DNA from 2 places in the Pseudarthrobacter sp. Hb11 genome. Region 2 is predicted to be linked to the other one. Evidence: predicted binding sites of a transcription regulator. Region 2 holds the regulator's gene; the other holds the start of a gene.
The links. Region 2 encodes HrcA, which represses chaperone genes, less so after heat shock. Its sites were predicted from a motif close to TTNGCACTCGNNNNNNNCGAGTGCNAA; they were not measured.
Positions count from the first base shown of each region.

Region 1: groES (co-chaperone GroES) is a predicted target of HrcA. The motif match lies at 4,037-4,063, and genes of this name have one in related genera.

Region 1 is NZ_JBWZCM010000002.1:348,582-356,510, forward strand. It holds gene AC50X7_RS05335 (ATP-dependent DNA ligase) at 1-1,118, opposite strand, end outside; gene AC50X7_RS05340 (dihydrofolate reductase family protein) at 1,185-1,787, shown strand; gene groL (chaperonin GroEL) at 1,898-3,508, opposite strand; gene groES (co-chaperone GroES) at 3,587-3,880, opposite strand; gene AC50X7_RS05355 (DMT family transporter) at 4,106-5,041, shown strand; gene AC50X7_RS05360 (hypothetical protein) at 4,966-5,343, opposite strand; gene AC50X7_RS05365 (THUMP-like domain-containing protein) at 5,397-6,671, shown strand; gene AC50X7_RS05370 (shikimate 5-dehydrogenase) at 6,679-7,497, opposite strand; gene AC50X7_RS05375 (glycoside hydrolase family 3 N-terminal domain-containing protein) at 7,587-7,929, opposite strand, start outside.
Region 2 is NZ_JBWZCM010000001.1:210,022-217,950, forward strand. It holds gene lepA (translation elongation factor 4) at 98-1,951, shown strand; gene hemW (radical SAM family heme chaperone HemW) at 1,988-3,217, shown strand; gene AC50X7_RS01025 (2'-5' RNA ligase family protein) at 3,220-3,723, opposite strand; gene AC50X7_RS01030 (DUF4870 domain-containing protein) at 3,784-4,203, opposite strand; gene AC50X7_RS01035 (DUF3097 domain-containing protein) at 4,361-5,215, opposite strand; gene hrcA (heat-inducible transcriptional repressor HrcA) at 5,392-6,405, shown strand; gene dnaJ (molecular chaperone DnaJ) at 6,485-7,612, shown strand; gene AC50X7_RS01050 (16S rRNA (uracil(1498)-N(3))-methyltransferase) at 7,615-7,929, shown strand, end outside.

The sequences.
Region 1 (7,929 bases), on a different contig from region 2:
ACCTTAATCCAGTTCGAACCGCGCCGGCCTGCCGCGTACGTTGATCCGACCGCCTTCACCACCACGCCCTCATGGCCCGCGGCGAGCGCCTCTCCGGACACTCTTTCGGCAACGGCGGGATCCGCGGTGATCTCCCCCGGGATGCGGTACCCCGGGGCGATGCGCTCAAGCATGCCGATGCGGGTGGCCAGCGGCTCGTCGAGCAGGTCGCGCCCGTCGATGTGGAGCACATCGAAGAACCAGGGATGCAACAACGTATCGCGCGCGGCGTCCGCCCCAAACCGCGACATGGTCTCCTGGAACGGCCTTGGGCCCCCGTCCTCGTCGAGGGCGAGGGTCTCGCCGTCGAGGATCACCTCGCTCACCGGCAGTCCGCGCACCACCTCCACCACTTCGGGCAGGCGGTGGGTCACCTCGGCCAGGGTGCGGGTGTAGATGCGCACGTCGCCGCCGGCGCGATGCACCTGGATGCGTGCGCCGTCGAGCTTGTATTCCACCGATGCTTCCCCGGTGGTTTCCAGCGCCGCGCCGGCGCTGGCCGCGGTTGAGGCGAGCATGGGTTGCACAGGACGGCCGACGACGAGGCCGACGGCGTCGAGCTGGGCTGCCGTACCGGTGATCGCCAGCATGGCGGTCCCGCCGAGATCACCGGAAAGCATCGCTGCGCGGCGTACGGCGTCCACGGGGCGCTCCGCGGCGCGGGCTACGGCATCCGCCAGCACCCCTTCAAGCGCACCGGTGCGCAGTTCGCCGAGCAGCACGCCGGCGATGAAGGCCTGCTCGCGCTCCGTGGCTGCCGCCGTCAGCGACCTGAGGGTCGCGGCGCGTTCGGCTGCCGATCCAGCACCTGAGGGGACGAGCAGCCGGTCCAGCGCGGCGTCGAGGGCGGCCACGGTCAGGCTCGGCCCAGCGGCCGGCTCCCCCATGGCTGCTGACATGCCGCGCCAGCCCACTCCTACCCGGCCCTGACGCGGCCTGGCGGTGAGCAGGCCGACCGCTGTCGCGATCTCCCCGGGCTCCAGCCGGCGCAGCAGGTCTGCGAGCGCGTCAACCTTCGCGAGCCGGGAGCGGGTGGACGCAACGGCATCCGCGGTTTTCACGAGCTCATCGAGCAGCATGGCACCAGTCTGCCACGCACGCAGCCGAGGCTGGACAGCGCCGGAGTGCAGTTCCACAATGGGCGCATGGGTATCATCGTCGCGAACCTGTTCCTTACCCTCGACGGCGTCTATCAGGCGCCCGGCGGCCGGGAGGAGGACACCGCGGGCGGCTTCGCCTTTGGTGGCTGGCAGGCGCCGGTGTCCGACGACGAGGCTGAGGCGGCCATCGAGGCAGAGATCAGCCGCATCGACGCCCTGCTTCTGGGCCGGAAGACCTACGACATCTTCGCTGCCTACTGGCCGCACCAGTCCGGCGACATCGGCACCGCGCTCAACCGGGTGCCGAAGTTCGTCGTCTCCGGCAGCCTTTCCGATCCAAGCTGGGCCGGCACAACGGTCCTGCCGGATGCCACGGCCGCGGGCCGGCTCCGCGAGGAGTACGGCCAGGTGCACATGTTCGGCAGCGGGGTCCTCATCCGTTCACTGCTGGCGGCAGACGTGATCGACCGCCTCCACCTTTGGCTTTATCCGGTTACCCTCGGTCAGGGCAAGCGCCTGTTCGACGCCGGGACTATTCCCGCCTCATTCCGCCTCGCGGAGCCGGCGCGCAGCTTCCCGAAGGGGGCGGTGTCGCTGGTGTACGAGCGTGCCGGCGACGTTGAGACGCAGGAGATGGCCGGCACTTAGGCACCAAAAAACCGGCCCAGCGGATGCTGGACCGGCTTTTCGTGTGGGTGTGGGCCCACGCCGTCCGGGTTCCCTGACCGAGCGAAGCGAGGTGAGGGAGACGGTGGGGACTAGTGGCTGTGGCCTGCGTGCTCGTCTTCCTCGGCAGGCTTCTCCACAACGAGGGTCTCGGTGGTGAGAACCAGTGCAGCGATGGAGGCTGCGTTGCGGAGGGCTGCGCGGGTGACCTTGACGGGGTCGATGACACCGGCGGCGATCAGGTATTCGTACTCGCCCGACTTGGCGTTGAAGCCGTTGTTGGTTTCGAGTTCGGCAACCTTGGCGGTGATGACGTAGCCATCGAAGCCGGCGTTCTGGGCGATCCAGCGCAGCGGCTGGACCAGCGCGCGGCGGACGATGCCCACAGCAGCGGCGGCGTCCCCTTCGAGTGCCTTGACGGCGGGGTCCTCGTCGAGGGCCTTCAGTGCGTGGATCAGCGCGGAACCGCCGCCGGCCACGATGCCTTCTTCGAGGGCAGCGCGGGTGGAGGACACTGCATCTTCGATGCGGTGCTTCTTTTCCTTCAGCTCAACCTCGGTGGCGGCGCCGACCTTGATCACGCCGATGCCGCCGGCCAGCTTGGCAAGCCGCTCCTGCAGCTTTTCCTTGTCCCAGTCCGAGTCGGTGCGGGTCAGCTCGGCACGGAGCTGGGCAACGCGTGCTGCCACGTCCTCGGCCGAACCTGCGCCGTCAACAATGGTGGTGTTGTCCTTGGTGACCGTGATGCGGCGGGCGGTGCCCAGCACCTCAAGGCCAACCGTGTCCAGGCTCAGGCCCAGTTCCGGAGACACAACCTGTGCACCGGTGAGGGTGGCGATGTCCTGCAGCATGGCCTTGCGGCGGTCGCCGAAGCCCGGGGCCTTGACGGCGACGACGTTCAGGGTGCCGCGGATGCGGTTGACGATCAGCGTGGACAGGGCCTCGCCGTCGATGTCTTCAGCGATGATGAACAGCGGCTTGGAGCTCTGCAGCGCCTTTTCCAGCAGCGGCAGGAATTCCTGCACCGCGGAGATCTTGCCCTGGTTGATCAGGATGAGGGCATCCTCGAGGACTGCTTCCTGGCGTTCCGCGTCGGTGACGAAGTACGGGGACAGGTAGCCCTTGTCGAACTGCATGCCCTCGGTGAGGACCAGTTCGGTCTGGGTGGTGGAGGACTCCTCGATGGTGATCACACCATCCTTGCCCACCTTGCCGAATGCCTCGGCGAGGAGCTCGCCGATCTCGTCGCTCTGGGCGGAGATTGCTGCAACGTTGGCCACCTGGGTGCCTTCAACGGGGCGGGCGTTCTCCAGCAGGCGTGCGGCAACGGCTTCAACGGAAACCTCGATGCCGCGTTTGATCTGGCCGGGAGCGGCGCCTGCCGCTACGTTGCGCAGGCCTTCCTTGACCAGGGCCTGGGCCAGGACCGTCGCGGTGGTGGTGCCGTCGCCGGCAACATCGTTGGTTTTGGTGGCAACTTCCTTGGCCAACTGCGCGCCAAGGTTCTCGTACGGATCGTCCAGCTCAACTTCGCGGGCGATGGTGACGCCGTCGTTCGTGATGGTGGGCGCGCCCCACTTCTTGTCCAGGACGACGTTGCGGCCGCGCGGGCCGAGCGTCACCTTGACGGTGTTGGCGAGCTTATCGATGCCGGCTTCAAGAGACCGGCGTGCAGCGTCATTAAACGCAAGCTGCTTTGCCATGGTTTTTGTCCTTTCAAGACAGAACCCCGCGCAGCTGACCAGCAGAATGCAAGACCAGCGGCACGGGGATCCGGGGAGTTACTTTACGACGATCGCCAGGACGTCGCGGGCGGACAGCACGAGGTACTCGGTGCCGCCGGTCTTGACTTCGGTTCCGCCGTACTTGGAGTAGATAACGACGTCGCCCACGGCTACGTCGACAGGAACGCGGTTGCCGTCTTCGAAGCGGCCGGGGCCTACTGCAACAACTTCGCCTTCCTGGGGCTTCTCCTGCGCGGAGTCCGGGATAACCAGGCCGGAAGCCGTGGTCTGCTCGGCTTCGAGCGGGCGGACAACAATACGATCCTCAAGAGGCTTAATAGAGACCGACACTCGGACCTCTCCTTTTCGTCAGCAAATTCGTGGACTGGAAAGCTTTCCGCCCTGGCTGGCAAACCGTCGTCGCGGTGCCGGCAGCAGCCTGGCTGGCAGCTCTTCATGTGTTAGCACCCTCCTAGGGAGAGTGCTAATGAAGACTCTATGTAAGGGTTAGCACTCGGTCAAGACGAGTGCCAGCGTTTCGTCATCGGAGCACTTGCAGCAATGTACATTTGACCGGTGCGAGCTGCTGTTTACCTCATCCTTGCCAACCTGTTCTGGGCCGGAAACTTTGTGGTCGGCCAGGCCGCCATGCAGACCATGGAGCCGCTCCAGCTGACGTTCTGGCGCTGGGTCCTTGCTGCCGTGCCGCTGCTGGTGCTGGCCCACTTCGTCGAGCGGCCGGACTGGCGGGCGGTCCTGCGCCGCTGGCCGGTCCTGTTGCTCCTGAGTGCCCTGGGCATGAGCGGGTATACCTTGCTGCTCTACAGCGCCCTGCAGAACACCTCGGCCCTGAACGCCTCCCTGGTGACGGCCGCAAACCCGGCATTGATTGTGGTGCTGGCCGTGGTCCTGCTCCGGGACAGGCCGCGCCCGCTGAGCTGGGTGGGGATCAGCCTGGGCCTCCTTGGCGTCCTGCTGGTGCTTACCGGCGGCCAGTTGCAGCGCCTGGTGACATTCTCGATCAACCAGGGCGAACTGCTGATCCTGGGAGCCATCACCGTCTGGGGCCTCTACACCATCCTCGCCCGCCGGCTGAGCATCCCCGCAATTACCTCCACGGCGGTCCAGGTGGCCATGGCGGCTGTGGCCCTCAGCCCGCTCGCGCTCGTTTCGGGCGCCGGCCTGCCGGAAACCCCTGTAGAGGGCTGGTCCCTGGCGTTCATCGCCCTGTTCCCCTCGCTCGGTTCCTACCTGCTCTGGAACCTTGCCCTCAAGCGCACCACGGCAGCCAATGCCGGCAACTACCTGAACCTCATTGCCGTGTTCACCGCCATCATCACCGTGATCCTGGGCCAGCCCATCACTGTCCCGCAGGTCCTCGGCGGCGTCCTGGTCATTTCCGGGGTGCTGCTGACCAGTGCAGGGGGCAGGATCCCTCAGCGTCCAAGGTCGTCGAAATCGACGTCGTCTTCACCCTCGCCGCCGACGGCTGCCGATTTCCGCGCCCGGTAAAGAACCACGCCTGCGGCAGCTGCCATCAGCAGGGCGAAAACCAGCACGGCGATGCTGCCGGCCCGGGCGCCGTCGTACAGCCCGCGGATGTCCCGTGCTTCCTGGGTGTCGCCGGCGATGTCGTTGCCGCCCACCGAGTAGACGGTGGCGTTGAACGTGTCGAGGAAAAAGATGACCACCAAAAGCCCGATGCACACCACCGCCACCAGGGATCCGGCGATCAGTGCCGGCCGGGCGAATCTGGCGGGGCCCCTGTCCCTGGTTGGTTCTTCGGACTGCCGGGGGCCTGCGCTCTCTTCCATGGTTTCAACACTATCCGCATCCCGCCGGACGCTCCTCCATTAGGCTGGAACGCATGCCCCAAGCTCCCCAGGACCAGATCGCGCCGTTGCTCACCCCCGAGGGCTGGGAGCTTTTGGCGTCTCTGGGCCCCTACCAGGAGGACAAGTCCTTCGAGCTCAATTCAGCACTGCGCAAGGCCGGCCACTCCCCCGCTTTGGTTTCCGCCGTTCTGACCCAGTCCCGGCTCCGCACCAAGGCCGAGGGGAAGTTCGGGGAATTTGCCCGCAGCATGCTGTTCACCCAGGCAGGCCTGGAGCAGGCAACCAGGCTCAACGTGGCCGCGCGTCACGCGCAGCGGTTCGCAGAGGCCGGAATCAGCCACGTCGCTGACCTGGGGTGCGGCCTTGCCGCTGACTCGTTGGCGCTGGCGTCGATGGACATCAACGTGACGGCAGTGGAAATGGACGAGACCACTGCCGCCTGCGCCACTGTGAACCTCATCCCCTTTTCCAATGCGACGGTGGTCCATGCAGATGCCACCGCTGTTCCGCTGGACGGGATTGACGGCGTCTGGCTGGACCCTGCGCGGCGGGTCACCTCCACTTCCGGCACCAAGCGCATCTGGGACCCGGAGGCCTTTTCGCCGCCGCTGTCCTTTGTCCAGTCCCTTGCTGCGTCCGGCCGGGCGGTCGGTGTAAAGATGGGGCCGGGGATGCCCCATGACTCCGTGCCGGCCGGCTGCGAAGCCCAGTGGGTTTCCGTGGCCGGGGATGTCACCGAAGTGGCGCTGTGGTTCAACGCCGTGCAGCGCCCCGGCGTCCGCCGGGCGGCGCTGGTCCTGGGTTCCGAGGGGGCGGCTGAGCTCACCAGCGGGGAGGATTTCGGGGCCGGTCCCGCCGCCCCCGTGGGTCCGGTGGAGGGTTACCTGTACGAGCCCGACGGCGCCGTCATCCGCGCAGGACTGGTGGCCGACGTCGCACTGCAGCTGGGCGGGCACCTGGTGGATGAACACATCGCCTACATCTGCGCTCCGCAGCTGGTGGACACTCCCTTCGCGCGGGCCTACAAGGTCCTGAATGTTATGCCGTACAACGTCAAGGCACTCAAGGCGTGGGTGAAGGCTGAAGGCATCGGGGTGCTGGACATCAAGAAGCGCGGTACCGCCGTCACCCCCGAGGAACTCCGCAAACAGCTCCTCCCCGGAGGGAAAAACACGGGAGGGAAAAACACAGGAGGGAAGAACGCGGGAGAAAAAAACGCAGGAAAAAAGGGTGGCAACAAAACAGCCACCCTGGTCCTGACCCGCATCGGTGAGGACCGGGTGGCCATCGTGGTGGAACCCGTCTAAGAATCCGCTACTGGGCGCGCGTGAACTCCTCGGCGGCGCGCACCTGCTCGGCGCTGGGCCGCACACCGGTGTAGAGCACAAACTGCTCCAGCGCCTGGATGGTAGCCACCTCCGCTCCGGTGATCACCGGTTTTCCGGCAGCCCGGGCGGCAGCGATAAGCGGGGTTTCAGCAGGCAGGGCAACCACGTCGAACACCACCTGCGCGGCGTCGATGGTGTCCTGCGGGAAGGCCAGGGTGTCCGCTCCGGGTCCGCCGGCCATACCGAGGGGCGTGACGTTGATGATCAGGTCCGCCGTTCCGCCGTCGAGCGCCGGACGCCACTGGAACCCGTACTGTTCCGCGAGCGCCCGCCCGGTGGTTTCGTTCCGTGCGAGGACCGTGACGTTGGTGAACCCTGCATCCCGGAGTGCGGCCACGGTGGCCTTGGCCATGCCTCCTGCCCCCTGGACCAGCACAGAGTAGCTGGTAGGCACGGCGTTGGAGGCCAGCAGCTGTTCAATCGCCGTGTAGTCGGTGTTGTAGGCCTTCAGGTGCCCGTCCGTGTTCACGATGGTGTTGACCGAGTCGATGGCCTCGGCCGACGGGTCCATCTCGTCAACGAGGGCGATGACGTCCTCCTTGTACGGCATGGAGACGGCGCAGCCGCGGATCCCCAGGCCCCGCACGCCAGCGATGGCCTGTTCCAGGTTGGTGGGGGCGAACGCCTTGTAGATCCAGTTCAGCTCCAGCTGCTCGTACAGGTGGTTGTGGAAGCGGGTCCCGTTGTTGCTGGGCCGGGCCGAGAGCGAGATGCAGAGGGTCATGTCTTTATTCAGAATGGGCACCTCACCATTTAACCCGGTCCCACCCAACTAGCTCGCAGTTGTTGTCGTTTGGACCGCGCAAAACGACAACTACTGCCAGTCAGTTGGGATCAGGGGCAGCCGGTTCCTGCGGGGTAGCTTCCGACGGCGGCGGGCAGCTTTCCCGGTGCCGGCGCCTTCCCAACCAGGACCGCGGCGAGGGCATCGAAGGCACCCTGGGTGCGGCCGTACAGGGCCACCTTGACCGGCGCGCCGGAGTGCTGCAGCGGCCAGGGCGCGTCAAGGGCGACGGCGATGTCTCCCCCCGCAGGCCGTCCGCCGTACGGGATGAGGCTGACCAGGGGTCCGGAGCCGAGGGTCAGGCCGTGGCGCGCCGCGGCGTCCGCGAACCGCGCCCTGTCCGCCGGGCTGCCGCCCGCCACCCGGACCCCGCCGGGGGCCAGGGCTCCGCTG
Region 2 (7,929 bases):
GTGGGACACTTGAGGTTCCAGATGTGCGGCGCGTCCGCAGGGTGCCGTTCGTGCGTCCTGGCGGCGCCCGCGTGAATGCCAACAGTAAGGACCCTGCGTGTCTCCCATGGCCCGCACCGCCCCGGTGCCCGCCGCGACAGATCCGGCTATCATTCGGAACTTCTGCATCATCGCGCACATTGACCACGGCAAGTCCACCCTGGCCGACCGCATGCTGCAGTTCACCGGCGTCGTGCAGTCCCGCGACATGAAGGCCCAGTACCTGGATCGCATGGACATCGAGCGTGAGCGCGGCATCACCATCAAGTCCCAGGCTGTACGCATGCCGTGGGAACTCGAGGGCACCAGCTACGCGCTGAACATGATTGACACCCCTGGCCACGTGGACTTCACCTACGAGGTTTCCCGCTCCCTGGCGGCCTGCGAAGGAGCGATCCTCCTGGTCGACGCAGCGCAGGGTATTGAGGCCCAGACCCTCGCCAACCTGTACCTGGCGATGGAAAACAACCTCACGATCATTCCGGTCCTGAACAAGATCGACCTCCCGGCCGCCCAGCCCGAAAAGTACGCGGCGGAACTGGCCAGCCTCATCGGCGGGGACCCGGAGGACGTCCTGCGTGTTTCGGGCAAGACCGGGATGGGCGTTGAAGCGCTGCTCGACAAGATCGTCCGCGACCTGCCGGCGCCGGAGGGTGATGCGAATGCCCCTGCCCGCGCCATGATCTTCGACTCTGTGTATGACACCTACCGCGGTGTGGTCACGTACGTCCGCGTGGTGGATGGGATGCTGCACCCCCGCGAACGCATCCAAATGATGTCCACCCGGGCTACCCATGAACTCCTCGAGATCGGGGTCAGCTCACCTGAACCCACCCCTTCCAAGGGCCTGGGCGTCGGCGAAGTGGGCTACCTCATCACGGGTGTGAAGGATGTCCGCCTGTCCAAAGTGGGCGACACCGTCACCAACCTCGCCAAGCCGGCCGCCGATTCGCTTCCCGGCTACGCCGATGCCAAGCCAATGGTCTTCTCCGGCCTGTATCCGTTGGACGGCACGGACTATCCCGTGCTGCGCGATGCACTGGAAAAGCTGATGCTCAACGATGCTGCCCTGGTGTACGAGCCGGAAACCTCCGCCGCGTTGGGCTTCGGATTCCGCGTGGGCTTCCTCGGGCTGCTCCACCTGGAAATCACCCGCGAGCGACTCGAACGCGAGTACAACCTGGACCTGATTTCCACCGCCCCCAACGTGGAATACGAGGTAACGCTGGAGGACAAAAAGGTGGTCCACGTGACCAACCCCAGCGAATACCCCTCCGGCAAAATCTCCGAGGTCCGCGAACCGATGGTGTCTGCCACCATCCTGGCCCCCAACGAATTCGTCGGCGCCATCATGGAACTGTGCCAGAGCCGGCGCGGCGTTATGGGCGGCATGGACTACCTGTCCGAGGACAGGGTGGAAATCCGGTACCGCCTGCCGTTGGCCGAGATCGTGTTCGATTTTTTCGACATCCTCAAGTCCAAGACCCGTGGCTACGGTTCCCTGGACTGGAAGGCCGACGGCGAGCAGGTGGCCGATCTGGTGAAGGTGGACATCATGCTCCAGGGCGAGCAGGTGGATGCCTTCTCCGCCATCACACACCGCGACAAGGCTTACTCCTACGGGGTCATGATGACCACCAAGCTGCGCGAGCTCATTCCACGCCAGCAGTTCGAGGTGCCCATCCAGGCCGCCATTGGCTCCAGGATCATCGCACGTGAAAGCATCCGCGCCATCCGCAAGGACGTCCTGGCCAAGTGCTACGGCGGCGACATCTCCCGTAAGCGCAAGTTGCTGGAGAAGCAGAAGGAAGGCAAGAAGCGCATGAAGATGGTGGGCCGCGTCGAGGTCCCCCAGGAAGCCTTCATCGCCGCCCTCACCACCGACGAGTCCAAGGACAAGGCCAAGAAGTAGTGAACAACGCGTCCGGCAACACCGGAGGCCCGTGCAATGCCTAGCACTCTTCCCCTCGGCGACCCGGCGCCGTCGGACGGTCTGCTGCCTGCCCAGGCAGTGGACGGTTCGGTGGACCGGGCGTTCGGCCTGTATGTGCACATTCCGTTCTGCGCGGTGCGCTGCGGCTACTGCGACTTCAACACCTACACCGCCACGGAGCTCGGAGGCGGCGCCTCCCAGGACGCGTATGCCGGCACGGCTGCCGCGGAGGTATCGATGGCGGCCCGAGTGCTGGCCGAATCCGGCCTTCCCGCCCGGAAGCTGAGCACAGTGTTCTTCGGCGGCGGCACACCCACCCTGCTTCCCGCGGAAGATCTCGCACTGATCCTCCGGAGGGCCATCGAGCAATGGGGAATTAACGACGGCGCCGAGGTCACCACGGAGGCCAACCCCGATTCCGTAACGCCGGAATCCCTCGCCATCCTCAAGGACGCCGGCTTCACCCGGGTCTCCTTTGGCATGCAGTCCGCCGTCCCGCACGTCCTCAAGGTGCTTGACCGTACCCACACGCCCAGCCGGGTCCCGCAAGTGGTTCAATGGGCACGCGAGGCCGGCCTCGCAGTCAGCCTGGACCTGATCTACGGAACACCGGGGGAATCCCTCACCGACTGGCGGTGCTCGCTGGAGACCGCCCTGTCCTACGAGCCTGACCACATCAGCGCGTACGCTCTGATCGTGGAGGACGGCACGAAGCTCGCTGCCCAGATCCGCCGTGGTGAAGTCCCCGGAATCGACGACGACGACCACGCCGACAAGTATGAGCTTGCCGACCAGCTGATCACCGAAGCAGGCCTCGGCTGGTACGAGGTCAGCAACTGGTCCCGCACCCCGGAGCAGGCGTGCCGCCACAACCTTGCCTACTGGCGCGGCGATGACTGGTGGGGGATCGGCCCGGGCGCGCATTCGCACGTGGGGGGAGTCCGCTGGTGGAACGTCAAACACCCCACGGCCTATGCCGGCCGCCTGGCGCAGGGAATGTCGCCCGCTGCCGGGAGGGAAACGCTGGATCCGGAAACCCGGAACGTGGAGCGGGTAATGCTCGAGGCGCGCCTGCAGTCCGGCCTGGAGGTTTCTGCCCTTGGCTCCGAAGGCCGCCACCAGGTCGCAAGCCTGATCGCGGACGGACTGGTGGAACCGCACGCAGCTTTCCGGGGGCGGCTCGTCCTCACCCTCAAAGGCAGGCTCCTGGCGGATGCTGTTGTCCGCCGCGTACTTCCCGCTTAAATTTACGGGGAGCCGCCGAGGGTTGTGGTGGTCCTGGTGGAGCTGTCCCAGAGGCGCGCCTCGATGCATTGCCCTTCTGTCCGCCCGTCCAGGGCATCCATAGCGGGGCCGAGCAGCTTACCGGGGATCCGGCGGGCGAGGGTGACGTGCGGCGTCCAGGCGTCCGGCAGGGTGTTTTCATAGGCGCCGACGCACCGCTGATGCAACTGCGCGTGCAGTTCGAGCAAACCCGCCGCCGGCACAACCAGCCGGGCCAGCACGTACTTGCCGGGACCGGCCGGGAAGACCACCAGGCCGGAAAACCTGATGTCGAGTGGCAGTCCATTCCACAGATCCTGCACGGACCCGACGTCCAGCACGGTGCCGGCGGCCAGCGTAATGTGCGGCCTGTTGCTCGGTGAGGTGTGCGCGGCGAGGCTCGGCAGGCCGGCTTCCGCGAGCCGTGCCCAATCCATCCTGATTGACAAATCGGTGGATTCCCCGAAGGTCAACTCGACGCTGCGCATACACCCATCATGCCGGACGCTGGCGTCATGTTCTTCCGGAAGGCCCGGAGCCTCCCTGCGCTACTTGATCCAGCGCAGGTTGTACGGGTAACGGTGCGGCTGGCCCTTGTTGACGTGGATGCCGGCGGCCACCGAGAAGCAGGTCAGGCCGATCCAGATCAGTGTGGCGATGACGGCAAAGACGTTGCCGATCACCGGCACGAAGACCAGGATGTTGGCGACCACTGCCGCGATGGTGGGCGGCAGGCTGAAGTTCAGCGCTTCCTTTGACTCCTGCGCCGTAAAAGGGCCGCGGTCACGGAAGATCAGGTAGATCAGCAGCGAAGGAACGCAACCCAAAATGCCGCCGAAGTGGGCCAGCGTAGCCCACTGCCGGTCTTCGCTGGCCGTCAGGGGCAGCGCATTCGCCGGAACGCCGTGGTACTCCGAACCGCCCCGGCCGCCCTGGCTGTCCCTGTGATCACGTGCGTTTTCTGCCACAGTCTGTTCCTTCTGAAGTGCAATGGTGCTGACTAGGAGTGCCATGTCTGCTGCGGGGTCCTGCGATCGCAGACACCGCTGTACCAAGAATACTGGGTGCAGCGGTATTAGCTGACCTCACCCACCGGCGGGAGCGCTAATCAGGCCCGCCCGCTGTTTAGGGGACAGTGAGGAAATCGATGACTTCTTCCACCCTGCCCAGCAGGGACGCTTCCAGGTCGGCGTAACTGCGGACGGCTCCCAGCAGCTTCTGCCACCCCAGGCCGATATCCTCTTTCGTCTCGTGCGGCCAGCCAAAGGCGGCGAGGACGCCGGTCTTCCAGTCCTGGCCGCGCGGCACTACAGGCCACTTCTCGATGCCAAGGACAGCCGGGCGGATGGCCTGCCACACGTCAACGTAGGGGTGTCCGACGATCAGCACATTCCCCGCAGCGCCGGGAGAGGCCATCACCGATCCGGCGATGCGGGACTCCTTTGAGTCGGGCACCAGGTGGTCCACAAGCACTCCCAGGCGCCTGCCCGGCCCCGGCCTGAAATCGGCCACGGCAGCAGCGAGGTCATCAATGCCGTGGAGCGGCTCGACGACGATGCCCTCCACCCGGAGGTCATCGCCCCACACCTTCTCGACAAGTTCGGCGTCGTGCTTTCCCTCCACCCAGATGCGGCTCGCCTTGGCAACCTGTGCTCGCTGCCCTGCCACACGGACAGAACCCGACGCCGTCCTGCCGCCTGCGGTGCCCGGACCCGCCGGCGACCGCGGCGCCGGGGGCATCAGGCGGATTGCCTGGCCTTCAAGGAGGAACCCGAAGCCCAGCCGGAAGGACCTGGACTTGCCGCGGCGGTCCTCCAGTGCCACCACGTGCATTCCTCCCGACTTCTCCACCCGGGTTACCGCGCCAACCCACCCGGACTGGACGTCTTCCAGCACCATGCCACGCTCCACGGGCACCTCGGGCAGTTGCGCCCTGGCAGGTGCGGACAGGTCCTGGGCTCCCCAGTTCTGGTAATGCATGGAATCACTCCGCCTCGTGCTGGATCCTGGCCCGGAATTTCGCCCGGAGCGGTACCAATGCTAACAACGGGACGAGTCATAATAGACTGTTAGCACTTAGGCATGTCGAGTGCTAACCCCTGTAGACACACGGTGCGGGCGGAACGGCTGCCCTGAACCCTTGATGGAGGTGGAGTGTGAGCGAGCCGCGCAAGCTGGAAGTACTGCGGGCGATCGTGGAGGACTACGTCCACTCCCGCGAGCCGGTGGGGTCCAAGGCCCTGGTGGAGCGTCACCATCTCGGCGTTTCCAGCGCCACCATTCGCAATGACATGGCCGCGCTTGAGGACGAAGGACTGATTACCGCCCCGCACACCAGCGCGGGCCGCATCCCCACGGACAAAGGCTACCGGCTCTTCGTCGACCAGATTTCCGCGGTGAAGCCGCTGTCCCAGGCGGAGCGGCGGGCCATCCAGTCACTGCTGGAAGGCGCAGATGACCTCGACGACGTCCTGGAACGCACCGTCCGGCTGTTGTCCCAACTGACAAACCAGGTGGCCGTCGTCCAGTATCCGCACGTTAATCGAGCACTGGTCCGTCACATCGAATTCGTTCTCCTTGCCCCCCGGAAGGTGTTGGTGGTGCTGATTGCCAACAGCGGCAAGGTTGAACAGCGGGTCATCGACGTCGGGCAGGACCTGGCTGACGATGCTATTGCCGCGCTGCGCGGCCAATTCCTTGGATCCCTGGCCGGCACTCCCTTGGCCCAGCTTGGGCAGTCACTGCCCGCAGTGGTGTCCGGCGTCGCCCCCGGACAGCGGCAGGCAGCCCAGGCGCTGGCGCACGGGCTGGAGGGCCTGGCCCACAGCAGCCGTGAAGACCGGATGGTGATGGCCGGCACGGCCAACCTGGCCCGTTCCAACGTTGACTTTCCGCTAAGCATCGGGCCGGTGCTGGAAGCGCTCGAGGAGCAGGTGGTGATGCTTCGCCTGCTAAGCGAGATGGCACAGGACCACCGCGGAGTGGCCGTGAGCATCGGCCGCGAAAACCCATACGACGGCCTGGCGGAGGCATCCGTCGTCGCAACGGGCTATGGCCCGGACAGCGTCGCCAAGATTGGCGTGCTGGGTCCCACCAGAATGGACTACCCCACCACCATGGCGGCAGTCAGGGCTGTGGCCCGTTACCTGTCACGGATTCTGGGACCCTGACCACAGTTCAGCGCCCCAGGGCGCACAGCAGTGTATGCAGTTCGACTGCAGGCAGAACAACAAGGAAGAGATACTAACTTTGAGCAGCCACTACGAAGTCCTTGGAGTCGCACCGGATGCCACCGGGGAAGAGATCAAGAAGGCCTACCGAAAGCTGGCCCGGACCCTTCACCCGGACGTCAATCCCGGTGAGGATGTTGCGGACCGCTTCAAGGCAGTGACCCATGCTTATGAAGTCCTCTCGGATCCCCAGAAGCGGCGGGTCTATGACACCACCGGAAACGAAAACGGCACGGACAACGGATTCGGCGGGGGAGCGTACGCCGGGCAGGGCTTCGCCTTCCAGGACATCTTCGACACCTTCTTCGGCGCCGGTGGCACTACCGGTCCCGCGTCGAGGGTGCGGCGCGGGCAGGATGCGCTCATCAGCGTCCGGATCGAGCTCCGCGACGCCGTGTTTGGAGTCAACAAGAAGCTCGAAGTGGACACGGCGGTGGTCTGCCCCACCTGTGAGGGCTCATGCTGCCAGCCCGGAACCCACCCCGAGCGCTGCGATATCTGCGGCGGCAGCGGCCAGGTCCAGAGGGCCGTGCGTTCAATCCTTGGCCAGGTCATGACTGCCGCTCCGTGCGGCACCTGCGAAGGTTTTGGAACCGTTATCAAAGACCCGTGCAACGAGTGCAGCGGACAAGGCCGCATCCGCAGCCGCCGTTCACTGACCATTAAGGTTCCTGCCGGCGTCGCCACCGGGACACGCATCCAGCTCTCGGGCCAGGGGGAAGCAGGTCCCGCCGGCGGCCCCGCCGGCGATCTCTACGTGGAGATCCGCGTCAACAACGACGCAACCTACGTCCGGGAAGGTGACGACCTGCACGCCACCCTCAACATCCCCATGACCGCAGCCGCCCTGGGCACCGACGTGACCCTCGAAACCTTCGACGGGGCCCAGGAGATCGACGTGAAGGCCGGCACGCAGTCCGGAGAGATCATCACCCTGCGCGGCCTCGGCGTCACCCACCTGCGCGGGTACGGCCGCGGTGACTTGAAGGTCCATCTCCAGGTCGAGACGCCCGCCAGGCTTGATGCGGCGCAGGAAGACCTGCTGCGCCAACTCGCCAAACTCCGCGGCGAGCAGATCACGGAGGGAAAGCTTGCTGCCGGCGGCGGCATGTTTGCCAAGCTCCGGGACCGGCTCGGTAACCTGTAGCGGTGAGCAACCCGGTCTTTTTCACCGCGCCCGGGTCTTTGGACGGGATGGTGCCGGACGGCGTCTTTGTCCTGGAGGGACCCGAGGCGCGGCACGCGGTCACGGTTAAGCGGCTCGCTCCGGGCGAGACGGTGGACATCGTTGACGGCGCCGGTACGCGGATGAGCGGCAAGGTTGCAGCCGCTTCCTCCTCCGGACTGGAAGTGGAATGCGCGTCCGTGATTGTTGAGGAGCGGCCACGCACCAGGCTCGTGCTGGTCCAGGCCCTGGCCAAGGGTGACCGGGACGAGCTTGCCATCGAGACGGCCACCGAACTG